Regions from separate parts of the Alteromonas sp. G5_S2_22_S1 genome, predicted to be linked through region 3. Evidence: predicted binding sites of a transcription regulator. Region 3 holds the regulator's gene; each other region holds the start of a gene.
What was found. The regulator sigma-54, encoded in region 3, starts transcription at its own class of promoters, with help from an activator protein. The targets are predictions, from matches to a motif close to GTTGGCACGNNNNTNGNNT.
Positions count from the first base shown of each region.

Region 1: a site for sigma-54 is predicted at 2,674-2,692, ahead of ACTRWF_RS05795 (flagellar hook-length control protein FliK). Genes of this name have one in related genera too.
Region 2: a site for sigma-54 is predicted at 1,415-1,433, ahead of nirB (nitrite reductase large subunit NirB). Genes of this name have one in related genera too.
Region 4: a site for sigma-54 is predicted at 5,189-5,207, ahead of dps (DNA starvation/stationary phase protection protein Dps). Genes of this name have one in related genera too.

Region 1 is NZ_JBQKUJ010000003.1:321,696-329,024, reverse strand. It holds gene fliH (flagellar assembly protein FliH) at 1-690, shown strand, start outside; gene fliI (flagellar protein export ATPase FliI) at 683-2,017, shown strand; gene fliJ (flagellar export protein FliJ) at 2,090-2,536, shown strand; gene ACTRWF_RS05795 (flagellar hook-length control protein FliK) at 2,884-5,190, shown strand; gene fliL (flagellar basal body-associated protein FliL) at 5,412-5,951, shown strand; gene fliM (flagellar motor switch protein FliM) at 5,979-7,037, shown strand; gene fliN (flagellar motor switch protein FliN) at 7,055-7,329, shown strand, end outside.
Region 2 is NZ_JBQKUJ010000002.1:97,460-104,788, reverse strand. It holds gene nirB (nitrite reductase large subunit NirB) at 1-1,223, opposite strand, end outside; gene ACTRWF_RS02685 (SulP family inorganic anion transporter) at 1,551-3,116, opposite strand; gene ACTRWF_RS02680 (hypothetical protein) at 3,522-3,809, shown strand; gene ACTRWF_RS02675 (nitrate regulatory protein) at 4,135-5,475, shown strand; gene ACTRWF_RS02670 (nucleotidyltransferase family protein) at 5,548-5,949, opposite strand; gene ACTRWF_RS02665 (nucleotidyltransferase family protein) at 5,891-6,178, opposite strand; gene ACTRWF_RS02660 (phosphatase PAP2 family protein) at 6,181-6,873, opposite strand; gene ACTRWF_RS02655 (BolA/IbaG family iron-sulfur metabolism protein) at 6,906-7,226, opposite strand; gene ACTRWF_RS02650 (alpha-ketoglutarate-dependent dioxygenase AlkB family protein) at 7,234-7,329, opposite strand, start outside.
Region 3 is NZ_JBQKUJ010000002.1:234,085-241,413, forward strand. It holds gene sspA (stringent starvation protein SspA) at 1-497, shown strand, start outside; gene ACTRWF_RS03225 (ClpXP protease specificity-enhancing factor) at 494-967, shown strand; gene mgtE (magnesium transporter) at 1,306-2,664, opposite strand; gene ACTRWF_RS03235 (HPr family phosphocarrier protein) at 2,836-3,108, opposite strand; gene rapZ (RNase adapter RapZ) at 3,108-3,953, opposite strand; gene ptsN (PTS IIA-like nitrogen regulatory protein PtsN) at 4,042-4,485, opposite strand; gene hpf (ribosome hibernation promoting factor) at 4,499-4,786, opposite strand; gene ACTRWF_RS03255 (RNA polymerase factor sigma-54) at 4,817-6,298, opposite strand; gene lptB (LPS export ABC transporter ATP-binding protein) at 6,372-7,097, opposite strand; gene lptA (lipopolysaccharide transport periplasmic protein LptA) at 7,100-7,329, opposite strand, start outside.
Region 4 is NZ_JBQKUJ010000018.1:33,076-40,404, reverse strand. It holds gene ACTRWF_RS16455 (E22 family MetX-like putative esterase) at 1-731, shown strand, start outside; gene ACTRWF_RS16450 (extracellular catalytic domain type 2 short-chain-length polyhydroxyalkanoate depolymerase) at 728-1,789, shown strand; gene ACTRWF_RS16445 (3-hydroxybutyrate dehydrogenase) at 1,782-2,549, shown strand; gene ACTRWF_RS16440 (iron-containing alcohol dehydrogenase) at 2,670-3,830, opposite strand; gene nadK (NAD(+) kinase) at 4,167-5,042, shown strand; gene dps (DNA starvation/stationary phase protection protein Dps) at 5,298-5,807, shown strand; gene recN (DNA repair protein RecN) at 6,116-7,329, shown strand, end outside.

The DNA.
Region 1 (7,329 bases), on a different contig from region 3:
GATGAGCCAACTAACGCCTTAAATAAACGTTCTGATTGGAAGTACGAGCCTCCTGAAGTGGAAGAGGAAATACTTCCACCCACTGCCGAAGAAATTGAAGCTATACGACAGGCAGCCTATGACGAAGGGTATCTAGAAGGCAAGGAAAAAGGGTTTGAAGAGGGCAAAGCAGAGGGGCTTGAAACAGGGCTTAGTGAAGGCCAAGAACAGGGCCATGCCCAAGGGCTTGAACAAGGCTTAGATGAAGGCCGTCAGCAAATGGCTACCCAGGCAGAAGTGTGGCAAATGCTTGCGGACAAACTTCACGATCCACTCTCACAAGCCAATGATGAAACTCGCGACCAACTGGTTAAACTTGCGGTTACGCTTGCAAAGTCAGTTATTAAGGTAGAGGTAAGCACTAACCAACAGGTTATTCTGCAAGCGCTAAGTGAAGGCATAAAAGCCCTTCCTATTAATCAAACCGAATACCAAATTCATATGCACCCTGACGATATTGCATTGGTTAATGCGCACTTTGGTGACGAAGAAATGTCCAAAAAAGGCTGGAATTTGGTGGAGGCTCCCGCCATGGAAAGGGGCGGGTGTGATATTACCACGGTGCACAATGCCGTTGATGTGTCGATTGAGCGCCGTTGCCGTGATGTTATTGAAAAATTTTTGCTAAACCAAGGGCTATCCGATGACTAGCCCGTGGCATAGTCACTTTGAATCACTGACTAAGCAGGTCACAACGCCACCTGTAGTCGCAGCAGGGAAACTCGTTCGCGGTATCGGCCTTACCCTTGAAGCGGTAGGTTGCCAGCTGCCGGTGGGTAGTCAATGTTTAGTGCAGACTGTGGAAGGCGAGATAGAAGCAGAAGTGGTTGGCTTCGGTGATGATATTACCTATTTGATGCCGACAGAAGCGGTGCGAGGGATAGTGCCCGGTAGCCGCGTTATGCCATTAAACCGTCAAAGTGGTTTGCCTGTTGGAATGGGCCTTTTAGGCCGCGTGGTAGACGGAAACGGACAGCCACTCGATGGACTTGGTGAAATTGATGCTGAAGCGAGAGCCCCCACCACGCGTCCTCCTATGAACCCGCTTATTCGTCGTCCTATCAATGCGCCAATGGATGTGGGCGTGCGCGCCATTAACGCACTCAATACGGTAGGCGTAGGCCAGCGTATGGGGCTGTTTGCCGGTAGTGGCGTGGGTAAAAGTGTACTGCTTGGCATGATGACCCGCGGTTGCGAAGCCGATGTGGTGGTGGTCGGGCTCGTCGGTGAGCGAGGGCGGGAAGTGAAAGAGTTTATACACGACATACTCACCGAAGAAGAGCGTCAGCGCGCCGTTGTTGTCGCTGCCCCTGCAGACACCTCCCCGTTGATGCGCCTTAAAGGCTGCGAAACAGCGGTTACCATTGCTGAATATTTTCGCGACAAGGGGATGAAAGTTCTTCTTCTGATAGATTCCCTTACGCGCTACGCGATGGCGCAGCGTGAAATTGCCCTTGCCGTTGGCGAGCCGCCTGCTACTAAAGGCTACCCACCGTCGGTGTTTGCTCGCCTACCTGCATTAGTCGAGCGTGCCGGTAACGGCAGCGAGCGACAGGGTTCGATAACGGCTTTTTATACCGTATTAACCGAAGGTGATGATTTGCAAGACCCCATTGCTGATGCGGCGCGCGCCATTTTAGATGGCCACGTTGTACTATCGCGCACTTTAGCCGATAGCGGCCATTACCCGGCTATAGATATCGAAGCGTCAATAAGTCGTGTTATGCCAATGGTGGTGAGTGAAGAGCACCAGCTTATGGCGCGTCGCATTCGCCAGGTTTACTCAAATTACAAACAAAACCAAGACCTCATTTCTATTGGTGCGTATGCCAAGGGCTCAGACCCGCGTATAGATTTAGCGATTCGTGCAGAGCCTGCGATCAATGCATTATTGCAACAAGGCATGAAGCAAGTCATTCCTTATGATGATAGCTTAGAAGGCATGGCAGCCCTGGCTAAAGGGTTAGGGCAGGGGTGATGTGTTTTTTAGTAGAGCGTGCATGGTTACTTGTGAACATGAAGCCAGAATCCTTTATCAAGGTATCGACAAATGTCTAAACAACTAGAACGTTTAGCTGAGTTTGAGCAAGAAAAAGAACAGCGAGAAGCGCGGTATTACCAGCAGGCTCAGCAGAATGTTAATCAGCAAAAGCAAAAACTAACCAGCCTTGAGCAGTATCGCATCGACTATATAAAAGGTATTCAGCAAACCGGGCAATCGGGTGTGACGGCTACCTACTATCAGCAGCATCTATCCTTTGTGGGAAAATTAGATAAAGCGTGTGAACAACAGATGCAGGTGATTGCTCGCGCGCAAATGGCGGCAGACCAGCGTAAGCAAATGTGGCTTAAACAACAGCAAAAAGTGAAAGCGGTGACCTTGCTGCTTGATAAAAAAAAGCTAGCTCAGCAGAAAAAAGAAGCAAAAGCAGAGCAAGCAATGATGGATGAATTTGCTACCCAGCGTTTTTTTCGTGCCAAGCGCTCACCTTTTTGACATTTTTTCGCACACATAGCCAGTTTGGCGCAACCCTTGCAAAACTCTTCTTAGAATGTACCACCACAACTTATTTACGTAACGATTTACGCTACTTTGCCGTTGGCTAATGCGATTTAAAGGCCTAGGCGATTAGCATTGGCAAAGACATTATTTAAGAAATATTACGCCTTATGAAATGTCGAGTAAGTCATTAAAAAAACGTAAGTGTATGTAAAGTATATGGGTGTTGGTCGTTTAGTGGTTTTTATTTTTGCTTAAGGCTTGAAGCGTTTGGCGCAAAGAAACCACTTCGGGTTTACGCCTTCTATGATGAAGTCGAATTAAATGTAGGACGGTAGGACATTATGCAACAAGTTGCCGCACAAAAAACAGACATTGCCGCATTACCCTTTTCTGCCTCTAGCACAGCAAAAGCAGTAGAGACTGGAATCGGTTCACAACAAGATGCTAATAGCGAAAATAATCAGGCATTTAATCGACTTTATCAAGATGCTAAAGCTTCGCGCTCAGACTTCGTGCTTAATGATAAGTCGAGTCAGACTCCGAGCAGCCGAGCTCAAGACCGAGCTGCTTCTGAACAAATGGCTAAAAACGCAAAAGATAAAGACGCCGGCCATACGGACCTCCCCGATAATCACCGAGTGACAGACCGGGCAGACGAATACGATAGCAGCGCACAAGCCACTGAGGCAGAGGCGCAACAAGGTCGCGTTCGATCAGAAATTGAAGATACTCAGGAAACCCAAGAGAGTGAACTTGCACAGCAGCTTGTCGCCGATGGCGAGGCAGTGGAACAGCGCAGCGTTACCGAGGCTAAGTTTGTTTTAGGCGAAGGCGGTAAAAAAGATGCTGAAGCTGGGGTAATTACCACTCCTGGAACGCCGGATGCAAAACCCATTAAAGAGGACGAGGCTGAGCCCGATTGGATTGCCTATGTTGAAACCGTGGTAAACGGTATGGCAAAGGGTGAGCAGCAAAGTGACAATAATAAGGGGAATACACCCATTAGCCAGGTTGCCGAGTTAGTCGAGGATAACGTTGATGTGCTGTCGGTTAATGAGGCGGGGAAGCTTTGGAAACTGCCTGAAAACGTAGACGCTAGCGATGCGCCTTCTTTACTTGCACACTTTCTTACGCAGCTAAATAGCGAGGGTGAAGCTAGCTTAGAAAAATTTTCCGATAGCGCCCTGTCACATGAAGCAAAGCAAACGCTTAGTGCGTTAGCTTCCCTGTTATCTAAGCAAAGTAGTGAAGGCGAACACAACGGTAGTGACACGTCATTTGAACCGTCAACAATTCAACAGTTTTCAACTGACGGTGAAGCAGAAAGTGAAGATAGCCTTTCGGCACTTTTGGCGAAGCTCATGGAAAGTAGCAGTGCTGAAGAGACAAGTAATCCTGTTGATGCAGGCGCACTTGCATCTAACGAGCTAGATGCCGAAGCCCTTGATTTAAAAGAACTTGGAACGGACGAGCTAGATGCCGAAGCTCTTGATTTAAAAGAACTTGCAACGGACGAGTCGTTAATTCTAAGTTTGATCGCCGATGAACTTAATAACGTGCAAGAAGAGGGCGCTGAAGAAAGCGAGGCGTTAATTGATGAAACCCTTACAGAGTTAGCTAGCGATCCTACCATCACGCAAGGTGTTAATGGTAGCGTCATTAGTCGCGGTGAAACTAACAGTGCCAACGCTGCCAATGCAGCAGGCGTATCAGCTCAATCAAGTACAAATGTGCAAAGCGCTGTGATAGATCAGTCTCAGCAAGCGACAGAAATACCATCTGACTTGCTAACGGCTATCAGTGAGCTTTCGCCTCAAAGTGCACAGAAAGCAACAGAAGCCTTCGCAGAACGCATGGTTACAACCATGCCCAGCGGTCAACAGCAACAGGCCGTTAAGGCGAATATCATAGCCGGTATTAATGAGTTTCAGCAGCAAGTTGAGCAGGGCAGAGAGCCGGGTATTGACTTAAGTGGTATCGTGGCTGACGCGGCAAAAGACGCGGCGGTGAGTACTGAAATGGTGGCATCTATGACTGCCAAAGTAGATAGTCAGGCGAGTCAGTTTTTAAACTTAATGTCGCAGACACAAGCAAGTGCACAACACGCTATTTTAGGTCTAGTGGCGCAAACTGACACCGTTATGCAGGAAAATAGTCAGCTTCGCGCTGAAGCGTCAAAAACTCAGCAGCAATTTGAAGGCTTTGATAAAGCGGTCAATATTCATAAAAGCGAAGGACAGCAACAGCTTAACGAGAAAATTCGCTGGATGGTTAATGCTAGAAACACGATGGCAGAAATTCGCTTAGACCCGCCTGAGCTTGGCAGTATGCAGGTTCGCGTTAACGTTGCGGGAGACGCCGCAAGCGTTAGCTTTGTGGTGCAGTCACAGCAAGCAAAAGACGCACTGGCAGAGGCCATGCCGAAACTGAGAGATATGCTGTCAGAGCAGGGCATTGAGTTAGGTGATGCCGAAGTGCGAAAAGATAACTCGTCGAACAATGAAAATGGCCAGCAACTTGCAGGAGAGGCTAATCAAGGCCGTGGCGAGCGTGGAGAAAATGACGGCCTAGACGAAATGGAAGGTACACGTGTTATTGAACAGCCCGTTACGCGTGCAGCGAAGGGCGGTATCGATTTTTATGCGTAGGTCTGTGAGTTTTGAAGGCGGCACCACAATTACCAATAGGTAGCATGGTGAGAACAACCCCAGGCTGCTATGGTTGATGTAATTATCAATGAGTGCCTTGCAAAACCTGTAAATTGCTTTCTAACTTCTTAGATAAAGATAAGCATATACAAACAATGGCATTGCCATTTTTGAAGGAACCTTGATAATACGCTTTTTCTAGGACTACTGACGAGTTACACATGGCTGATGAAGAATTACAAGTAGAAGACGGCGGTAAAAAGAAAGGCAAAATGATGTTGATCATTATCATTGCTGTCGTTCTTGTTGGGGGCGGAGCTGCCGCTTATTTCCTACTGTTCGCAGGTGGCGATGAGCCCGCGGCTGAGCAGCTTGCTGAAACTGATGCTGCAGCCGCAGCCGCTACCGCACCAGCCGCTGGCCCAGGAAATGCCGAAATGGGCACCGCACTTTATGTTGCTATGCCTCGCCCCTTCGTTTTTAACGTACCTGGGTCGGGAAGAGACCGCCTCGTGCAGATAAAGGTTCAGCTATTGGTACGAGGTTCTGACAATGAAGAGTTAGCGAAAACGCACATACCGCTTATCGAAGGTACATTGCTACAGGCATTTAGCACATCTAATGCAGACGATTTGGTCACTGAGGCGGGCAAAATAGAACTTCGCGAGCAAGCGGTAAGTGAAGTCCAAAAAGCATTAAAAGACATTACGGGTAGCGACGTGGTAGAGCGCGTATTGTTTACTGGTTTTGTCATGCAGTAATGCATTGATTTGGTAAGGTAGAAGACGGTGAGTGATTTATTATCTCAAGATGAAATCGATGCCCTATTACACGGGGTAGATGATGTAGAAGAGGAAGAGGTTGGCGATAGCGACTCTGATGCTTCTACGCTCGAGTACGACTTCTCCTCGCAAGACAGAATTGTGCGTGGGCGAATGCCTACGCTCGAAATTGTGAATGAACGCTTCGCGCGCCATATGCGGGTGAGTTTATTCAACATGATGCGCCGCTCTGCTGAAGTATCGATTAACGGTATTCAAATGATTAAGTTCGGCGAATACATCCATACGTTATTTGTTCCGACCAGCCTAAATATGGTGCGCTTCCGTCCCCTTAAGGGAACTGGGCTCATTACCATGGAAGCGCGTCTTGTTTTTATTTTGGTAGACAACTTCTTTGGTGGCGATGGCCGCTATCATGCAAAAATCGAAGGCCGAGAATTCACGCCTACGGAACGTCGTATTATTCAGATGCTGCTTAAAATCATTTTCGAAGATTATAAAGAAGCATGGGCGCCGGTCATGGACGTGTCTTTCGAATACTTAGATTCGGAAGTCAACCCGGCAATGGCAAACATTGTAAGCCCCACCGAAGTAGTGGTTATCAGCTCGTTTCATATAGAGTTAGACGGTGGTGGTGGCGACTTCCACGTGTCGTTGCCATACTCAATGCTAGAACCGATACGCGAACTGCTAGACGCCGGTGTTCAAAGCGATAAAGAAGATACGGACTTGCGCTGGAGCAAAGCGCTTCGCGACGAAATTATGGATGTGAAAGTGGCATTAACTACCCACATGTTGGATGTCGATGTGCCTTTACGCGATGTGATGGAGTTTAAGCCAGGCGATATAATTCCGGTGGAAATGCCCGAAACTATCACAGTGCTAATCGAAGATTTACCTACGTTTAGGGCTAAGTTAGGCCGAAGCCGAGATAACTTGGCGCTTAAAATAGTAGAAAAAATTGCAAGACCGACTTCAGTGAAGTCTGAGCTACAGTTATTAACCCGCGGTGGGCGCATTATAGATAATGACGCAGAACTGCAAGTACTCGAAGAAGACCTGTAAGGTAGAGGGGAGTTCCCATGAGTGAAGATGGTATGGACGATTGGGCTGCGGCCATGGCCGAGCAAGCCGAATCTGAAGCTGATCAAGAAGCCGGTGACAACGAAGATGTTCAGGTTGCCGAACTTGACGAGTTAACCGACGATGCGCCGATCACCCAAGAAGAAAAGAAAAAGCTTGATACGATCCTAGATATTCCCGTGACTATTTCAATGGAAGTAGGTCGTAGTCAAATAAGTATCCGAAATCTGCTACAGTTGAACCAAGGGTCTGTGGTGGAGCTGGATCGTGTTGC
Region 2 (7,329 bases), 140 kb from region 3:
GCATCCGACGACGGAAGAATAAGGCTTTCAGGATGCTCAGGAAGGTCGATAGCGTTAAGCGCATACTGCAATAACGTATCGTAATCGCTTGTGTCACCAACCAGTACCGCGCCCAGCACTTTCTTTTGTTCACTATCAACAACAAGCTTTTTGTAAACGCCTTCAGGCTGGTTTAAGTAGGTATAACTCAATGCCCCTTCAGTACGTTCGTGCGCATCACCAATGGAGCCAACCTCAACCCCCATAAGCTTCAACTTGGTGCTCATATCGGCACCTGAAAACTCTGCATCACCACCGGTTAGATGACTTACCGCGGTGCGAGCCATAGTATAGCCGGGGGCGACAAGGCCGAAAATTTTGTTGTCCCATAGCGCGCACTCGCCTACGGCGTATATATTCGGATCAGACGTCACACAGTGGTTATCAATAACAATACCGCCGCGCTCGCCAAGTGTTAGTGCTGACTTCCTACCAAGCTGATCCGAAGGGCGAATACCCGCAGAAAAAAGGATCATGTCGGTTTCAAGTTCGGTGCCATCGGCGAACACCATTTTATAGCGACAGGTATTTCCCGCTTCAATGCTTTGTGTCGCTTTTTGGGTATGAACAGTCACGCCCAAATCTTCAATTTTATCTTTAAGGACTTTACCACCGGCTTGGTCAAGTTGAACCGCCATTAGCTGTGGCGCGAACTCGACGACATGAGTATCAAGGCCGGCTTGCTTAAGTGCGTTCGCCGCTTCTAAGCCTAACAGGCCGCCGCCGACAACCACCCCCACGCTACTTACCGCCGCCGAGGCCTCAATGGCAAGCAAGTCATCGATGGTACGGTAGACCAAACAGTGCTCTTGCTCGTTACCGGGAATAGGCGGCACGAAAGGATATGAGCCGGTAGCAAGCACAAGTTTATCGTAACTAAATACCTGCCCCTCTGACGTCGTCACTTTTTTGTTGTCACGGTCTATATCGGTCACCAACGCATTGGTCACTACACTTACGCCCCACTGGGCATACTGTGCTGGGGTGGTAAGCGCTAAATCATCAGCACTTGCGCCACTAAAAAACGAAGATAAGTAAACGCGGTCGTACGCGAGGCGAGACTCGCCGCATAAGACGGTTATTTCTACATTGGCGTCGCTTTGATGAAGCTGCTCAACAAAATGGTGCCCCACCATGCCGTTGCCTACGACGACAATTTGCGTTTTTGAGTCCAATGAAGTCATGATATTCCCCTTTTTTCGGGACAAAAAAAAGCCCGCTTCAACTTTCGTTGATGCGGGCTTCGTTGCCTATTTTGCTAGTACTGACACTTAAGTTCAGCATATTCTAGCTAACACATTTTACGGAGTGTTATAAATCACACAATTTTCAGCGATTGACACAAATCACTAAAACACACTTTACGTTTAATAATATCCAAATTCAGTGCCAACCGTGTAACACGCTGTTTTTAATAGATTTAAGATAAAAAAGGCAATATTTTTATTTCTAAGCTGCACCAAACAAACGCAAACCTGTGTTCACTTGGTGCATTACTTAATGTTAAAGATTTATGCCAGTTTGTCTGTCGCTACGCGATAACGAGGGTCTTCTACCACGTTTATCTCAACAAACTTGTCTGCCTTGCGAAGTAGTGAACGACACTCATCGCTAATGTGGCGAATGTGCAGCTTCTTACCTTGCTCTTCATACTTGTCAGCAAGGGTGTCCAGCGCATCAATACCTGACGAATCCCAAATGCGAGAATCTTTAAAATCAATAACGATATCATTAGGATCGTTGGCAATATCAAACAAATCTTTAAAGTGAGATACCGAACCAAAGAACAGTGGGCCGTCTAGCTCATACACTTTCCAGCCGTCGTTATCGATATGCGATTTCGCTTCAATATGACGGGCGTGTTTCCATGCAAACACCAGCGCGGAAACGATAACCCCTACCACAACCGCTATCGCAAGGTCAGCAATAACCGTAACGCCGGTGACCAAGAATAATACAAAGGCATCTTCTTTGTTAACGCCGCGAACAATTCTAAATGACGCCCATTCAAAAGTAGCGATTACTACCACAAACATAACCCCAACAAGGGCGGCTAGCGGGATCATTTCAATAAGCGGGGCGGCGAATAAAATAAAGCCCAACAGTACTAACGCCGCGGTGATGCCTGACAGGCGACCACGACCACCAGAGTTAATATTAATCATGCTTTGACCAATCATGGCGCAACCGCCCATACCGCCGAAGAAACCGTTAACGGTATTCGCAACACCTTGGCCCACGCATTCTTTGTTACCGCGACCACGGGTATCGGTCATTTCATCAATCAAGGAAAGCGTGAGTAGCGATTCAATAAGCCCTACTAAGCAAAGGATCACAGACGTAGGTAGAACAATCATCACAGTTTCCCAGGTAAACGGCACCATAGGAATAGCAAAGCTTGGCAATTCACCGGCTAGAGTAGCGGCGTCGCGCTGGTCTGCAGGCAGCAAGTCACGAACAAAGTCGATAACCGTACGGGCTTCTAGGTCAAGGCCGTGCACTAATGCCGTTACCGTAACAATGGCCACAAGCGAAGCAGGTACAGCTTTAGTTAGCTTAGGAAGCAAGTAAATAATGGCCATGGTTAACGCCACAAGCCCTAGCATCCAATATAGCAGCGTACCTTCCATCCACTGAAGTTCACCTGCCGCATTGGTCACTTTAAATTGACCTAGCTGAGCCAAGAAAATAACGATGGCCAAACCGTTTACGAAGCCCAGCATTACCGGGTATGGCACCAGTCGAATAAACTTGCCGAGCTTGAATATACCGCACATTATTTGCAGCAAACCGGCCAAGATAACCGCAGCGAACAAGTACTGTACGCCGTGCTGGGCAACCAGTGCCACCATCACCACGGCCATAGCGCCGGTAGCGCCAGAAATCATACCCGGGCGACCGCCAATAGCAGAAGTGATCAAGCCCATCATGAAAGCCGCATAAAGACCAATCATTGGTTCTACGCCGGCTACAAATGCAAATGCTACGGCCTCAGGTACCAAGGCAAGCGCCACGGTAATACCCGATAGCACGTCGTTTTTAACGTTGCTGTCTTTACTGGTAATTAAATCGAACATGTTCTCTCAGAAGCTAAGATGTTAAACACAACAACCCACCGTGGCGTAAACCGCTAGATTGAGCAGCACACCATGCAAGTAGGAGAATTTTTCGGCGATTCTATCACCATTAGGGCTTAAAATCTTTTAATAGATTGTTACTAAGACAAACCTTAATCCGTAAAGTCTTTCCGCTTTCCGCCACCAGTTTGTTGCTGCCCAAATTTTTTATGTTGATAGAACCCTGTTTTTGAGCGTTTTCATATCGCTTAATTTTCTCGCCTTTGCTGACAAATGGCGCCGTCCATGGCATCGTATTACGGTATTTTATTCATGTTGTCCGTCAGCGCTCACGGTTGGAACTAAGTCGAGCATGGTGATGAGACATCGCTTTAAGGCTAGTGCCTTATTCAACGAGGAGTTAAAGTGGTACCTTATATTCTTACTATTTTGTGCGTGTTGGTGGCAGGCGCTATTCATTGGATGTCACCAAAGGCTTATTGGAAAGCGACCATTATGTCGACCGCCGTTATTTTATTGTTTTCCGTTGCCGCCCTGTTTATCTTCCAAGCGTCGGGCATGCTAGTGAGCGAGCACACCGGAGAAAACGCTGACTTCTCAGGGCAAATGCTTACTATCACAACCATGATTGCGTTCTTTGGCTTTCTCATTTCCTTATTTGTAGGGTGGTTTCTTCGGGTAGTAAGAAACTAAGAGACAACCACATTAAGAAAAATCCCAAAGTTTCAGCGTTTTGCTGTGTTGTACGTATAAACAGCCCCGAAAACGCCAACACCAGGTTGCACCAATTTGGCGCAACCTTTCACTTCTCGCTACACAAATAAGGCAACAGCCACACCCTCGCCCCCTTTATGTCGAACCATGGTCAAACCCTTCGTGGCTCCCAGCCCTTTATTCTTATTGGCGCTGAAAGAACTTAACGCCACTGAACCTTCATGGCATCCCTGCATTATAAACAGGGCATAAGTGTTGCTTGGCTTAACGCGTTATCTCTATTTTTAGCTAAAGTAGTTTCCTTATGCTTCATGAATCCGAACCGACCATTACACTGTGTAGCGACGCGACTAAGCGCTTTTTACTTGCAGCTAAACACGCTGAGATTACGGTACTTGAACAGTTATCGAGTAACTGCCGCATTGTTATTGCAGTGCGAGAACTTATTCATGAACTTCAAAAGGAACGGGGTGCCAGCAATATCTTTCTCGCGTCAAACGCCGAGCGATACAGCTCAGAGCGGATGCAATATGTTGCTGCTAGTGAACACGCAGAGTCAACGCTAAAAAGCCAGTTAAAATCCCTCTACCTGACTGATGAGATCACCACGGGCAACCCGCGTTTATTGAGTAGCATTACGCTTGCAATGCAGGCCACAGACTACCTACCTCGATTAAGAGAACAAGTGAGTAAGCAGAAGCTAACGCCACTGGAATCGACACGCGCGTACAGCCGTTTAGTCGCCAGTTTACTTACCGTTATTTTTGAAGCGGCGGATATTGCAAGCGACCCAACTATTACTAGATTGCTAGTGGCGTTATTCAACTTTATGCAGGCGAAGGAATACGCAGGGCAAGAACGGGCTTGGGGGGCGATTGGTTTTGCAGAAACCCATTTTGATGCGCGTTTATGCGAAAAGCTTGCTGCCCTTCAGCAAGCCCAAGAACATCACTTCAATATTTTCTGTGAGTTTAGCTGTAAAGCACACAAAGACGCCTTGGATACGTTAAATAAAAGCCCTGCCGCTATCGATATCGCGCAGCTTAGAAACATGATTGCGCAACTTGGTGACGGCAGCCCAATTGCTGGTGAGATATCAGAAGTTTGGTTTGATGTAGCGACACGTCGCATGGATGCCATGCAGGCCATTGAAGTCGCGCTCACGGAAGCCCTTTTGCATCAAGCCAATACTAAAGTGGCCGACGCAAAAAATGAAATGGCCAATCATCAACAGTTGCTTAAACGCTTCAACGATGAACACGCCACCGATGGCTCGCCACTCACCCTATTGTTCGACCCCAGCATGCCGGGCTTAGCGGAAGATAGTAAAGACGACGAGCTTAAAACGCTGCCACTTAATGAGCAAACCAAAACCTTATCTGCCCACCGCTCTTTTTATGATTTACTGCGTTCACAAGCACAACATATCGAAGACATGGGCCGCGAACTTGAAGAAGCCAAGCGGGCAATACAAGATCAAAAGCTGATAAGTCGAGCAAAACTGGTGGTAATGGAGCAGTTTGGCTTAAGTGAGAATAACGCCTACCGACGATTGCAAAAACAAGCCATGAGCGAAAATACCACCATAGCGGCCATTGCCGCTAAGATAGTTAGTATTGCTACAAAAAGTGCAGTGAGAAAGTAGCTTAAGCCCATTTTTGCTTTAGTGATTAGCCAAAATAGCTGAATATACATGCCATTTGCTGCACTTCTGTTGCTATAACACGACCTTCAACAAAGGCCAAACCTTAGGCCAACTTTTAGACACAACGCGTTGCTCAAAAACATCAGGTCTAGGGTATTTGGGGTTAATACTTATCGTGCCGGCGAAGTTTGCTTCCAAGCCAAATGGCGCCAGTATATCTACATCGTCATTTGCTAAAAGGCGCACCGCTACACAGGTCTCCCGCTCTATCCAATATGAAATGGCCTCACTGCAGCTTTTATAGGGCGCGTGCCCGTGAGCCAAATGCATACGCGCTTGGTTTTTTACCTGCCAGTTGGCATTCGGCACAAAACGGGCAAGCTCATGTTCAAACGCTTTCTCCTGTGCCTTAGCTTCAGATAAGACGCCCGGCCTGGACGCCTGGCTGAGAAAGCGATTCGATGGTGTTCTCAACGCTAACCTTGCTCTGCGGCACGGTAATTTCATCGCTAAAGTAAACCACATCAATATCATTAAGTGGCGTAGGTCTAGCCTTATTGTGTAAATCATCCCAAATGGCATTTCGCACAAACCCCGCACCCAAATAGCCTTGTGGTAAATTAAGTGCGCTTAGTGCGCGAAGGCAATCCATTCTGAAAGGGTCGCGGTGTATTATTTTACTAAGCGCCTGGTTTAGCACCACACTTAGCCTTCTTTTTTAATACGCAGCTTACGTTTCCACTTTATTACGTAAAAACAAAACGACGCCATGCTGCCCCCTGCAAACCACCCCGCGATGATGTCACTAGGCCAATGCACACCCAACAAAACGCGGCTTAAGCCAATGCAAAACACCAAAAAAGCGGCGGTGAAGTAAATCCATGTCCGCACTGATGTGTTTTGTGTGAAGTATGTAAGCAAGTGCGCAATATAGAAATAAACCAACGTCGACAGCGTAGCGTGGGCCGAAGGAAAGCTTTGGGTATACACATCAACGTGTTGCATGGTTAATGACGGACGTGGCCTATCAATTCCCGCTTTAAGTAAAAAAGTCATCGCTATGCCTGCCGCTACCGCGAGAATAAAAGTCAGTGATTTTTTCTTTTCCCCCGCCAAGGCCAATGCCCCTGCTACCGCTGCAGCAACAAATATAAGCACGGTGTTACTGCCAAGGGCGGTAACATCTCTTAACACATCGTTCTTCCATCCATGTACATCGCCAAGCGCGCTCAGTGTCGTAAATAATGTATTGTCGAATGAGGTCATTACGCCCATATAAACAAATAACATCATAAGTAAAAAGCCGGTGCCCATTAGCAGTACTTGAATTGCTGGGGCTTTAATAATGTTCACGTAAGAGGCGAGCGCCCCATTGTTTTTTGTATCGCTGCTTTTCATTTATTTACTTCCATTTATTACGATAAAAAGCGTTACTTGTCGTGTTTACTGCCGCCTAAACAATTAGGAGAAGCCAAAGACTCTCCGCCACGGGCTTCCCACTCTGCGGGTGTATAAGTATGCAGTGCAAGAGCATGTACAGGCCCCTGTAACGCTTCTGCGGCAAGACCATTTATTTCTCTGTGGCGAGCAATAAGGCGTTTGCCTTCGAACGCGTCGCTTACTACGGTTACTTTAAAGTGGCTCTGCGCGCCGTCGGGCACATTGTGCATGAAGCTCTCATCCACCACTTCGAGGTAGCTCGGGTTTAGTGCTGCTTTAATCGTTGATTCAAGAAACGTTTTTACTTGCATGGTTGGCTTACCTTGCTCTTTGAATAAGGTGTCGAAAAGTAAGATTAATTCTACCACCGATAGGCTTAGCCGTCTTCGCAATCCCGTGCACATAATGACTTTG
Region 3 (7,329 bases):
TGTCTGAAGATCTGTTGGAGTTAAACCCTTACGGTACTGTTCCAACTCTAGTTGATCGCGAGCTTGTACTTTACAAGTCGCACATCATCATGGAATACCTTGATGAGCGTTTTCCTCATCCACCACTTATGCCGGTATATCCAGTATCTCGTGGTCAAAGCCGCCTGATGATGCACCGCATTGAACAGGATTGGTACTCACTTGCAGCTCGAATTTTCCGTGGCGAAGGTGACGTTGAAGCAGCACGTAACGATTTACGTGAAGCTTTGTTATCACTAGCTCCAGTATTTGGTGAAATGCCTTATTTCATGAGCGAAGAGTTCAGCTTAGTTGATTGCTACCTTGCTCCGCTATTATGGCGTCTACCTGCGTTAGGTATCGAATTGAACGGTGCTGGCAGCAAAGAAATTAACGCTTACATGAACCGCATTTTCTCTCGCAGTTCGTTTAAAGCGTCTTTGACTGACCAAGAGCGCGAGATCCACAACCCGCTATGACATCTATGACGTCAAACCAGCCCTATTTACTTAGGGCTTTTTATGAGTGGATTGTCGATAACGACCTAACGCCGTACATTGTGGTTGATGCCATGAACGAGTTGGTAGAAGTACCACAAGAGTTCGTAAAAGACGGTCAAATCGTCTTGAACGTATCGCCAAGTGCGTGTGTTAACTTTTCTCTTGATTTAGATGGCCTGTCGTTTCAAGCACGCTTTTCTGGGCAACCTAGAAGATTAAGCATGCCATGTGAGGCGGTAATGGCCATTTACGCGCGAGAAAACGGCGCGGGTACTGTGTTCGCGACAGAAGAAGATGTAGCGCGTGCTCAGCAAGAGCGCAGTGAAGAGCCTGAAGACTTATCACAACCAAGCGGTCCAACCTCTTTAGAAGACGCTGACGCAAGTGACGTGCAAGACGCGCCTGTACCACCTAAAAAGGGTAAGCCTACCCTTAAAGTTATTAAATAGCGGATTGAGCCGCTCGTATGGCCGCGATTTAAAAACTTTGTGAGTATTGAATTAGCCTGGCTTTGTGAAGCTTTTCGCGTAAGCAGAGCCAGCTATTATCCCTTCCATTATCCCTAACAGATACTTCACTTTAAACTCAAAGCACCTGTTCTACGCGTCGCTAATTGTTGTTGAACTATAAAATCTAAGAGTTGATAAAGTAAACACTATTGAAAACGGTGGGCAGCTGGTACAAACCGTATAGGGAGTAGATTACAGGCTCAATATCAACGGGCATACTGCCGAATCGCTTAGTGGCTAAGCAAGTATTTAACACCAGCTATTCTTCAAGCCTAGACTCAAATTAAAAATAAAGTTGCCGTACCTAGGAAGGCGAAAATACCGACTACATCGGTAATAGTGGTTAAGATAACGCTACCTGCTAGTGCCGGGTCTATTTTAAGACGCTTCATGATCATCGGTAATGTTGCGCCCGCTAACGCCGCAGCAATCATGTTTATCATCATGGCAAACGCAATGATAATGCCCAGCATGTAATCTTGTTTCCAGAGCGCAATGACAGAGGCAATTAAAATAGCCCATATAGCGCCATTTAAAAAGCCTATCGCGATTTCTTTACTGATCAGCCAGCGCGAGTTACTGGCATTAACGTGACCTAACGCCATACCGCGAATAACAAGGGTTAGGGTCTGGTTTCCTGCTACGCCGCCCATGCTTGGCACAATAGTGTTCAAAATAGCTAATACCGCTAATTGACTTAGCGCCGCTTCAAATAAGTCACTTACCATTGCAGCCATTAGCGCAGTAACAAGGTTTACTGCCAACCATACCGATCTGCGCTTAGTACTTTGCATGACGGGGGCAAAAGTATCTTCGTCGTCATCTAGACCCGCCATACTCATCATCGAGTGTTCGGCGTCTTCGCGAATGATATCTACCACGTCATCAATGGTAATTCGGCCCACCAGCCGGTTGTTTTCATCAACCACTGGCGCTGATAGCCAGTTATAGCGCTCGAACAGACTGGCGACTTCGTCATCAGGCATATTTACCGGAATGGCTTCCGACTCTTCATCCATGACTTCTGATACCTTATTATCGGTTTCAGCGGTCAGTAAACGCGCTACAGGAACAATACCAACCAAGTTATCGGTTCGGTTAACTACGTAAAAGGTATCGGTGTTTTCCGGAAGCTCCCCTTTCAATCGAATATAGCGCAGTACCACATCAACCGTGACGTCAGGTCGTAAGGTGATGGTATCTGTGTTCATGATGAAACCAGCGGTCTCTTCACCATAAGATAGGGCTTGTTCTGCACGTAAACGGTCTTGCGCATCCATTGAGTCGAGAATGTCGGCAAGAACGGGCTCTGGCAGGCTGCTTAGCGTTTCGGCTAAGTCGTCGGTGTCCATCTCTTCAAGTGCATCAACCACATTGGCCGGAAGCATCTTGGTAATAATACCGTTTCGTACATCATCAGACAGTTCCTCTAAGATGTCGCCGTGAAAGTCGCTATCAATGAGTTCCCATAATTCGTCACGGGTTCTACTCGGGCTCGATTCCAGTATGTGGGCGACATCAGAAGGGGGAAGTTCAAGCAGAAGCTTACGTACTGAGACAAACTGACCGTTAGTCAACGCGGCATTAAGGGCGCGTAACTGGGTTTGTACGTATTTAGAAACAAGCGCTTCTGCCATAAGGCGTTATTCCTACCTGCTATTAAGATGAACGGTGAAGGCTTTAAAGCCTAAGTGGGCGTAGAATATCGCAATTACGATGAGTCTGTCATGAAAATTGCGTGGCTTTTGCGCAGTATAACTATAAAACGGCGCTAAACGTTTAATAAGTAATCAGGTGACGGATTTAAACTATTCGTCTTCGTTAAACTTACCTTCTATGAGCTCTTCAATGGCAGCAAGGGCGTCAACATCATCGTTTCCATCTACAATAACATCTACTTGTTCACCTTGATGGCTTTCCAGCATCATTAAACCAAGAACGCTGCTGGCGTCAGCCTCTTTATCGCCTTTCTTTAAAATAATTTTGGCGTCGAACTGATTGGCAAGCTTCACTAATTGGGTCGCTGCTCTTGCATGTAATCCCAGCTTATTTACGATGGTTAGCGTTTTTTTAATTGTCATTACTGGTTTAGCTCTCGATGGCGAATTTGTACATCTGGGTGTATTTCGCTGAAGGTTTTCGACAGAGTTTGGGCAATATACACAGAGCGGTGTTGCCCGCCTGTACAGCCAATAGCGACTGTTACGTAACTTCTGTTGTTGCGCTCTAAATGAGGTAGCCAGGTGGTAATTAAATTCTGAATTTGCCAGATGAACTTGGTAACAACGGGTTGAGAGCCTAAGAAAACCTCAACGGGCGCATCAAGCCCTGTTAGGTGCTTCAGGTCAGGCTCCCAGTGAGGATTAGGTAAAAAGCGCGCATCAAAAACATAATCGGCATCTTTCGGAATACCGTGTTTGAAGCCAAAAGATTCAAACACCAGCACTAAGCGGGAGCTTTTCTTACCGAGTATTCGCTCGCGTATCAACTCAGCAAGTTGGTGAATAGTCAGTTTGTCTGTATCTAAATACAAGTCTGCCCGTTCAGCGATAGGGGCTAGCAAGGCTGACTCTGCCCTTATGGCTTCAGATAGAGACTTATTGAGCTTCGCAAGGGGATGCAGACGTCGGGTTTCGCTGAAGCGTTTTACCAGCACATCATCGCTGGCATCGATATAGACAATGGTCATTGACCACGATGACGGAAGATAATCTAAAATTTCTACCAGATCATCAGGGTTTTTCGGCAAGTTACGCACATCAATGCTCACCGCCACTTGGTCGTATTCATCAACAACAGTGTGGGTTAGGGTAGGAAGTAGGTTTACAGGAATGTTGTCAACGCAGTAGTACCCTAAATCTTCCAATGCGCGAAGTGCGACAGACTTACCAGACCCCGAACGACCACTGATTATAATCAGCTTCACCTAACTTCTCCCAAATCTTCTGGTTTTATCGCATACGCTTTATTGTCTTAAGCGCCTTGGTCACGACCTCGCTAAGGCGCTTAAATCTTTAACTTAGTGCAGAAAGAATATCATCGCTTGTACTGGCACGACGTATCGCTTTAATCGTTTCTTTATCGCTTAGTTTACCGGCTACCGTGGCCAATGTTTGTAGATGGCCTTCGGTTTGCTCTTCAGGAACAAGTAACGCGAAAAATATATCTACCGGCTTTTCATCGAGCGCGTCAAAATTAATGGCTGGCGTACTGGTGACAACAATAGCTATCACCTTTTCTAAACCTGGCAAGCGCCCATGTGGTAACGCAATGCCATTGCCGATTCCGGTACTACCCATACGCTCTCGAGACATCAAACTATTAAGTACCGTTGCCTGATCGATGTTCTCGTTATTTTTGGCAGCGATATCTGCGATGATCTCAAGAATTCGTTTTTTACTATTACACTGAACCGCACACTCGGTGCGGTCCAGACTTACGATGGCTTGTATATCCATACTTATTTAACTACTAATGTTTTTTCAGTTTTTCCTTATGCTTGATTACCTGCCGGTCGAGTTTATCAACCATGCTGTCAATCGCCGCATACATGTCGGTATTTTCTGAGGATGCGAATACTTCAGCGCCACTTAAATGAACGGTCGCTTCGGCTTTTTGATTTAATTTTTCAACGTTCAGGATGACATGCACATTAGAAATGTGATCAAAGTGACGTTCAAGTTTGCTGAACTTCGTATCGACATAATTACGCAAAGAGTCGGTGATTTCGACATGATGACCAGTAAGGTTGATTTGCATATTTCGTCTTCCTTATATTATTAAGCCTGTTTAAATTAGGCTCTTGCGTTGGTTCGACGGCGGGATCGACAATGATTCCCGGTATTTTGCTATTGTTCGCCGGGCAACTTTAATGCCTTGTTCGGCCAACAATGAAGCAATCTTGCTATCGCTTAGTGGCTTGCTCGGCTTTTCAGCCGCCACTAGCTTTTTGATCAATGCACGAATCGCGGTAGATGAGCACTCACCACCAGACTCTGTTGCTACGTGGCTAGAGAAGAAGTATTTCAATTCAAATATACCACGTGGTGTATGCATATACTTTTGCGTTGTGACGCGTGAAATCGTTGATTCGTGCATATCTACCATTTCTGCTACATCGTTAAGCACCATAGGTTTCATCATTTCCGGGCCATGTTCAAAAAAGCCCATTTGCTGTTGCACAATACAGTTTGCCACCTTCATTAAGGTTTCGTTGCGAGATTCAAGGCTCTTAATGAACCACTTAGCCTCTTGCATGTGTGAGCGGATGAATTGTGAGTCGCTACTATTTTTGGCACGACGACTCATTGCAGCGTATTGTTGATTTACGCTCAACTTAGGCAGGCTGTCGGGGTTAAGCTCAACCACCCAACGGCCATTCTTTTTGGCGACCGAGACATCAGGAATAACGTACTCAGGCTCTTTAGTAACTAAAGCACTACCTGGGCGAGGATTCAAGGTTTGTAATAAACGCATTGCCTCGCGCAGCTGATCTTCCTTCAAGCGGCTCTTACGCATTAACGTGCGATAATCTTTACTGCTTAATAGGTCTGAATATTCTTCTATAAGCTGTTTGGCTTCGTTAAGCCATGGTGTGTCTTCTGAGAACTGGCGCAGTTGCACCATTAGACATTCCTGCGGCGAGCGGGAGCCCGAACCAATGGGGTCGAACATCTGAATACGCTTAAGTACGCATTCTATTTCGTCCATTTCTATAGGCTCTTCCATATCCTCAGAGTTTACCGCGTCAAGAATGTCTTCAAGGGTCACGGTTAAATAGCCAGACTCGTCAATAGAGTCGATAATTGCCGTAGCAATGGCGCGGTCAGTATCTGAGAAATGGGTCAATCGCATCTGCCACGACAAATGTTCCTGAATATCCTCGGTGGTTTCGCCTTGAAATATTTGTTCATCGTCATTTGAAGGACCTGGCGCTGGGGCCGATGACGCTGAATAGTATTCATCCCATGTGCTGTCGATAGGCAATTCATCGGGAAGGTCGTTTTTTTCTAACGCGTCACCCGCTTCCAATGTATCGCTAGACGCTGTCGCAGACGCTTCTGTCACGCTATCGTCGCTATCGATATTATTTTTTTCTACTTGCGGCTCGTCGTTACCTTCTTCAACTTCCAATAAAGGGTTTGAATCGAGGGCTTCTTGAATCTCCTGCTGAAGATCAAGCGTAGATAGCTGCAGCAGTTTTATCGCCTGCTGAAGCTGGGGTGTCATGGTAAGTTGTTGGCTAAATTTTAGCTGTAAAGATGGTTTCATCTACGTCTTATTTAAATGCTCTAAATTGAATACACCAGAGCGAAATTGAAAAATGACAATTCAGTTACACTAACTATAGCCTGAATTGTTCGCCTAGGTATACATCCCTTACTTTTTGATTACTTAAAACCTGTTCCGCTGTTCCTTGCGCGATAAGCTCGCCATGACTCACAATGTACGCTTTCTCACAAACATCCAATGTTTCTCGCACGTTATGGTCGGTGATAAGGATTCCAATACCCCTATCTCGAAGATGCTGTATTATCTTCTTTATATCATTAACTGATATTGGATCAACACCAGCAAACGGTTCGTCTAATAAAATAAATTGCGGATTAGCTGCTAGTGCGCGTGCTATTTCAACACGCCGTCGTTCACCACCGGACAAACTCATCCCTGTACTATTACGTATATGGTTAATATTAAATTCATCAAGTAGCGCGTCAGCTTCTTCTTCCTGCTGCTGTGAATTTAAATCTTTACGGGTTTGCAAAATGGCCATGATATTTTCATGTACCGTAAGCTTTCTGAAAATTGATGCCTCTTGCGGAAGGTAGCCAATTCCGCGGCGTGCACGCTCGTGCATGGGCTGATGAGTAAGCTCATTATCATCAATTTCAATCTTGCCTTTATCCAGGTTAACCAACCCCACAATCATATAAAATGTAGTGGTCTTACCAGCGCCGTTAGGCCCAAGTAAGCCAACAATTTGACCCGTCGAGACAGAAAGGCTGACGTCGCGTACTACCTGACGCGATTTATATGCCTTAGCAAGGTTGGTTGCGCTCAAAGTTGCCATTGCTATTGATTGTCCCCACTGTCTTTATCTTCTTTCTTCGATGATGCCTTGCGAATGGATTCAGGAGTAAATACCGTAGTCACTCGACCTTCTCCATTTTCGCCCGCACCACCAGTAGCAAGTAACTGCTCAGTAATCATGTCGAAAGTAATGTTGTCACCTTGCACTTTACTGGTGTCTTGTTGAAGTTCCGCGTTTCCTGAAAGAGAAATCGTGCGATTGATCACCTCAT
Region 4 (7,329 bases), on a different contig from region 3:
AAGCCCTGCTTGAAAGCTTAGGCATTCGCAAACTCTACGCGGTTGTTGGGCCTTCGATGGGGTCGATGCAGGCTATCGAGTGGGCTAGTGCCTACCCTGACTGGGTGGAACGCATGATTTCTGTTATTGGCGCAGGTCAAAGTGATGCGTGGACTACCGCAGCCCTTGAACACTGGGCTACGCCTATTAAATTGGACAGAAATTGGAGTAAAGGCAATTACACACAAGAGCATGCACCGCTTGACGGCTTGGTGGGTTCCCTAATGTTAATTACCCAAAATGCCCTTACCCCTGCTTTTTTCAACGAACACGGCAGCATGCTAGGATTTAAAAATGTTGAGTCTGGGCCGCTTAGCAATATCCACCAATCTCATAGTATTGTGAATTGGCTGCGCGAGCGGGCACAATCAAGAGCGAAAACCATGGACGCCAACCACCTTCTATATTTGGTGCGCGCTTGCCAGCTTTTTGTTGCAGGCCATCAAGACAACATGAAGCAAGGGCTTTCAGCTATAAAGGCTAAAACCCTGTTTATACCCGCCCAAACTGATTTGCTTCTTATGCCTTATTTATCGCAAAGTGCACACCATGGCTTAACCTCTTTGGGTAACAACAGCAGCTTAACAACCTTAGACGGTAAATTAGGACACTTAGAAGGGGTGGCCAATATTTCAGCCCAGGCCCACGCAATTAAACAATTTTTAGAAAATGATAAGGCAGCAATGCAATGAAAAAACTCAATTATTCTTTACGTCGAGCTCTGTCTGTATCTTTGCTGTCTGCAGGCTCACTAACGTTAAGTACCCTTGCCGGGGCGCAAGACAACCTGCCCAACCTCTCTCTCGACCTAAAACATGTGACCGTCTCGGGGCTTTCTTCAGGTGGCTATATGGCAACCCAATTTCAGTTGGCGCACAGCGACTGGGTAAAAGGTGTGGGCGTTATTGCTGGCGGCCCTTATTACTGTGCGCAAGGCGACATTACCACAGCCCTTGCACAGTGCGTAAATAAAGTAGAGGGCGAAATCAGCCTTAACGCGCTGAATAAAAAAGCAAAGCAATACGAAGCAGAAGGTAAAATCGCCTCGCTTAATAATATGAAAGGCGCAAAAGTCTGGCTTTTTCACGGTACGCAAGACACCAGAGTCATTGCACAAGTCAGCGACTTACTGTTTGAACAATACAAACAGTGGACAGACACTCAAAATATTACCTACATCAATGACAAGCCCATGGCGCACCTTTTTCCAACAAAAGACAAAGGCGTGAACTGTATGAAGTCTGAGAGCCCGTTTATTGGAAATTGTGACTATGATGCAGCGGGTGCCATGCTTTCTCATCTCGTTGAAGGTGTCTCTGCGCCAGATGAAACACTATCAGGGGCGCTACATTCGATAAATCAGCAGGAAATAGCCAGAAGCGATGCTAAGACGTTGGCGAGTGAAGGCTTTGTTTACGTGCCTGAAAGCTGTGCTAAAGGCGAAACTTGTAGAGCTCACATTAGCTTTCACGGCTGTAATCAATATGCAGATGCCGTGGGCGATGCTTACACCATGCAAACTGGCCTTAACGCGTGGGCAGACGATAACAACATTGTGGTGCTTTACCCACAAACTAAAAAGTCTTTGTTTATGCCACTAAACCCACAGGGCTGTTGGGACTGGTGGGGCTACGCTTCAAGCGATTACGCGAATAGAGATGGCGCGCAAGTTCGCGCAGTAAAAGCAATGCTGTTTTCACTCAATAGCGACACGCCAACTGTTGAGACTCCAGGAGGTACGAATGAATAGACGCACAGTATTTATTACAGGCGGTGCAAGCGGTATTGGTTTGGGGATTGCGGAAGCGATGATGAAACAGGGTCACCATGTGATCATCGCTGACATCAATGAACAGGCCGCGAAAGAAGCAGTCATTAAACTTGCGCATTTAGAGGGTTCGGCCAGTGCGGTGGCTGTTGATGTGTGTGACGCACAACAAGTCGCAGCTTTGCCAGAAGTACTGGGCAAACACACTGTAGATGTACTGATTAATAACGCGGGAATTCAGCACGTTTCTCGCATTGAAGATTTTCCAGCGGATAAATGGCAGCAGCTGATTAATATCATGCTGGTAGGCCCCGCCCTTCTGACTCAAGCATTTTTACCGGCAATGCGCGAGCAAAACTACGGCCGCATTATTAATGTTGGCTCAATCCATTCTTTGGTGGCCTCGCCTTACAAGTCTGCCTACGTGGCAGCCAAACACGGGCTGTTGGGCTTTTCAAAAACCATTGCCCTTGAAACCGGTGACTGTGATATCACTATCAATACCCTTTGCCCGGCGTATGTAAAAACACCGCTTGTCGAGCAGCAAGTTGCCGCACAGGCGAAAGAGAATAATTTGACCGAAGAAGAGGTGATAACAAAAATCATGTTAGAGCCCATGCCTAAAAAGCAATTTGTGAGTGTTGAAGAGCTTGCTGATACCGCAAGTTTTTTGATGTCGCCTAGCGCGCGTAATATCACCGGGCAAACTGTGGTGCTAGATGGAGGTTGGACCGCGAGATAAAAAGGCAGCAAAGTGAGCTGCCCTATTAAGCTGAGCTAATCCCTAAGGGGCAACCAAAGCCTGATTTCGATACTGTAACGGGCTCAGGCCTTTTATTGTCATAGCGTATTGAACAGTCCACTACTCCCAAAGCGATACGTAAATGGCAACCATTTCCTCAATCGTAGGAACTCTCGGGTTATTGTTAGGTGAGCCGGACGCCAACGCCTGTTCAGCCATGGTTGAGGCTAAGGCAAAAAAGGCTTCTTTATCGATGCCAAAGTCAGCGGGCGTAGGCACCTGTAAGTCTGCGTTAAGCATCTTTAGCTCGTTGATCAGTTTTTGATTTGCCATATCATCTGAATCACCTTGCGTAGCTATCCCCATCGCGCGAGCGCATTGAGCATAACGTACTGGTGCACTGGGAATAGAAAATGCGGTAACCGCGGGTAACAACATAGCATTAGACAACCCATGAGGCACATGAAACGCCGCGCCAATAGGGCGACTCATACCGTGCACTAAGGCCACCGATGCATTTGAAAACGCAATACCGGCAAGCGTTGCTCCGAGCATCATCGACTCTTTAGCGGCGTCATTTGAAGGGTCGGCAAAAACAGTGCGCAAGTTAGGTGCAATTAGTGCCATTGCAGAGAGTGCCTGTGCGTCACTGTAGAGGTTTGCTTTGCGGCTGACAAAAGCTTCTATTGCGTGTGTGAGCGCATCAATACCGGTATCAGCGGTAACCCGGGCAGGTAAACTCTGCGTTAGTGTATAATCTACCAATGCTGCAGTAGGCATAAACCCCAAACCTACGCACAACATTTTTTCGGTGGTGTCTTCGTCAGTAATAATAGTGAAACGAGTCACTTCCGAGCCCGTTCCGGCGGTAGTAGGTATTGCAATAATAGGTATCCCTGCTTCATCGACGACACGCGGAAACTTGTAGTCTTTCATTTGACCGCCATGCTTCCCGAGTATGGCAATAGCCTTCGCGCTATCGATTGGGCTGCCTCCTCCCAATGCGATAATACAATCGTAAGGTTGAGTATTGAAAGCATCAACGCCTCTGGAAATTGACGCTACCGTCGGCTCAGGGACAGTATCTGAAAACACATCAACCGTTATCCCAGCGGTTTCCAAGGTATTCACGATGGCCGCGCTATAACCTAACTCGACCATTACCTTGTCGGTAACCAGTAACGGATTTCGGCAATTAAGCCCTTTCACAGTATCAGCAACACGCTCACTTGCCCCTTTCCCTATGTGCATCACCCTTGGCAGAATAATTTGATGAGACATTGTTCCCTCGCATTGATAGTCTTTATTTAAGCTGTGCCTTATTTAAAAATAAATAAGGCAAATGGATACGGAGGCTCTCGCGCCTGCGCCCACGCCCTTCTTTCAAAAACGTTAAGCCAGCATACCTAGCGCTGCGCTCAAAGCAATGGGAATGTAAAATTATTGTTACCTACCTTGAACTGGTAACAAACGTCTACACTAACAGCGGCAATACACTACACAGGCTAAATGCGATAAAAATGTTCGCGAGCGCGTTGGCTATCGCTTTACACTTTTCTTTTGTAAAACACCTGTGCTAATGTCCAACGATTGGAAATGAAAGGACATTAGCATTCCATGCCCTATCAAACCGTTGCTTTAATTGGAAAACCTCAACACGCTGCCACCCACGACACTTTGAATAGTCTTGCCGACTATTTGCTGGCCAAAGGGTGCAAACTGCTTGTAGAAGAAAGTATTGCTGAAGAGCTTGAAACTGAAAACCTAAAAAGTTGTAACCTAGTCACCATTGGCAAAGAGGCCGATCTTGCGGTTGTTGTTGGTGGCGATGGCAGTATGCTTGGCGCCGCTCGCGTTCTCGCCCGCTTTGATATTCATGTGGTGGGCGTGAATCGCGGTAATTTAGGTTTTTTAACTGACATACATCCTGATGAAATTACGCAGCAGTTAGACCTCATATTCCATGGTGAGTGCGTTGTTGAAGAACGCTTCTTACTTGAAGTTGAAGTGTACCGTCACGAAAAGTTAAAAAGTAACAACTCAGCAGTGAACGAAGTGGTGCTTCACCACGGGAAGGTTGCTCACATGATGGAGTTTGAAATTTATATTGATGAGCAGTTTGTATTTAGTCAGCGCAGTGACGGCCTAATCGTCGCCACGCCAACGGGCTCTACCGCTTACTCACTCTCGGCAGGCGGCCCGATAATAATGCCAACGCTCGATGCACTTACTTTAGTGCCCATGTTCCCTCATACATTGAGCAGCCGCCCTATCGTTGTTGATGCCGACAGCCAAGTATCAATGAAAGTGTCTAAAGTGAACAGCGACTCTCTTCAAGTGAGCTGTGATAGCCATATAGTACTCCCCGTACTACCGGGTGATGAAATTCGCATTAATAAAAGCGCAGATAAGCTTCATCTTGTTCACCCAAAAGGTTATAGCTATTTCAACGTGCTGCGCAAAAAATTAGGCTGGGGAAGTAAGCTTTATTAAACAAACACGCTGTTGACGAAGCGATTTCCTGCATTTCTTACACTAGCCTGTAGCATTTTCTTAAGCGCTACAGGCTTGAAAAATAAAGATTTTTTAATCTTCCGCAAAATCCTCTTTTAAATCCGTCGCTTAGCTTATCAAAGATATTCGGCACACCTGTTGCAACTCCAATTACAAGCTGTCGGCGTTAAGCAAAAATGCCTTGCCGCATTTTAAAACCGTCGCCGATATTTATATTTAGTAATAGGAGATATCATGAGTAATACCAATATCAAATTTACAGCCCCAGGAATGGATAACGATGCCGCTGCCAAAACAATTAAGGTATTGGATCAACGATTGGTCGCGTTATTAGATTTACAGCTCACACTTAAACATATTCACTGGAACGTGGTAGGGCCAAACTTTATCGGTGTACATGAAATGCTCGACCCCCAAGTTGACGCGGTGCGTGAAATGACAGACACCATAGCCGAGCGTATCGCAACATTAGGCGGAGTGCCTAAAGGCACGCCTAAAGCAATTGTAGAAGGACGCAGTTGGCAAGATTATGAACTAGGTAAAGGCCTAGTACTAGATCACCTGAAAGCGCTGGATGCTGTATACGACGGTGTAAATGGCGACCACAGAAAGGCATTGGAACTCCTAGGTGAGATTGATCCAGTGTCTGAAGATATGATTACTGGTCAGCTTGCCGAACTTGAGCAGTTCCAATGGTTTGTTCGCGCTCACATTGAATCAGGTAGCGGTGAATTACAGCAGTAATTCGCGCTTTGTTAATAGCTTTTGTTAAAGGGCTATACGACTGACAACCATTTATGGTGGCCATAGTAAAGGAGAGCTAACGCTCTCCTTTTTACTGTATAAAAAACCTTTCCTCTATTTTTCTCATTTCACGTTACACATAACCCCAATTTTATCGAATAATTATATCCAATTGTTTTTATTGAAAATAATAAACTTTTAGTTACTAATTCATAAAATTTACTGCGACTTACCTTTACAGCACCAAATACTGTATATATTATCAGTTACTGTATATATCATCATGTTCAACTTTTTCGAGTGTGGTTATGTTAGCGCATCTTTCTATTTCAAATTTTGCAGTTGTTAAGCAGTTATCGGTTCATCTTGAAAACGGCCTTACCGCCATTACCGGTGAAACCGGAGCAGGTAAATCTATTGCTATTGACGCCCTGAGTTTATGCTTAGGCGAGCGAGCAGACGCCAATGCGGTGCGTAAAGGCAGCACCAAAGCTGAAATCATTGCTCACTTTTCACTTAACGGTAATGTGGCAGCTAAAACGTTTCTTGACGAGCACGAATTAACGTCTGACGAAGATGAAAACAGCTGTTTTATTCGGCGGGTCATCTCTAAAGAAGGTCGCTCGAAAGCATTCATTAATGGTGTTCCAGCATCGTTGCAGCAATTGAAAGGGCTGGGGCAGTTCTTGCTCGCCATTCATGGGCAAAATACCCACCTGCAGCTGTTAAAAGAAGATCATCAAAGAGAGCTAGTGGACAGCTACGCTCAACACGATGATATTTTAGATAATGTGAAGGACGCGTACTCACAGTGGCGAGATAAACAACGTACGCTAAAAACACTTCAAGACCAAGCTCAACAGCGTGAAAACCGTCTTCAACTTCTTACCTACCAAGTACGTGAACTAGACGAGTTTGCTATTGAAGAAGGCGAATTTGAAGAGCTAGAAACAGAACACAAACGATTGAGCAATGGTCAAAGCTTATTAGAGCAAGCGCAAACCAGTGTTTATAACTTGTATGAAAACGATGAAGGTAATGCCCTTTCGGTTATTCAAAGCAGCATTGAACGTTTAGGTGAGTTAGAAACGCACGACGCTAGCCTAACGCCCATTATTGCACTTTTAAATGACGCCTCAATTCAAATAGAGGAAGCGGCAGGTGAGCTACGCAGTTACTGCGACCACCTAGAAATTGACCCATTGCGACTGCAGCAAGTAGAGGCGCGTTACGCAAAAGCGATGGATTTAGCGCGTAAACATAGTGTTATGCCAGAAGCCCTTTACAAGCACCATCAAGAGCTAACCACAGAGTTTACATCACTTTCAGAACAAGACACATTGCTAGGCACTCTCGAAGGTGAAGTTGCCACGGCCCGCGAAGATTACTTACAGACAACTAAAGGCCTTTCTGAAAGCAGACAACAAGCAGCCATTAAATTAGGCCAAGATATAGAAGCGCAAATTCGTCAAATGAATATGCCTCATGCAAAAGTAGATATTCAAATTCAATACGACGAATT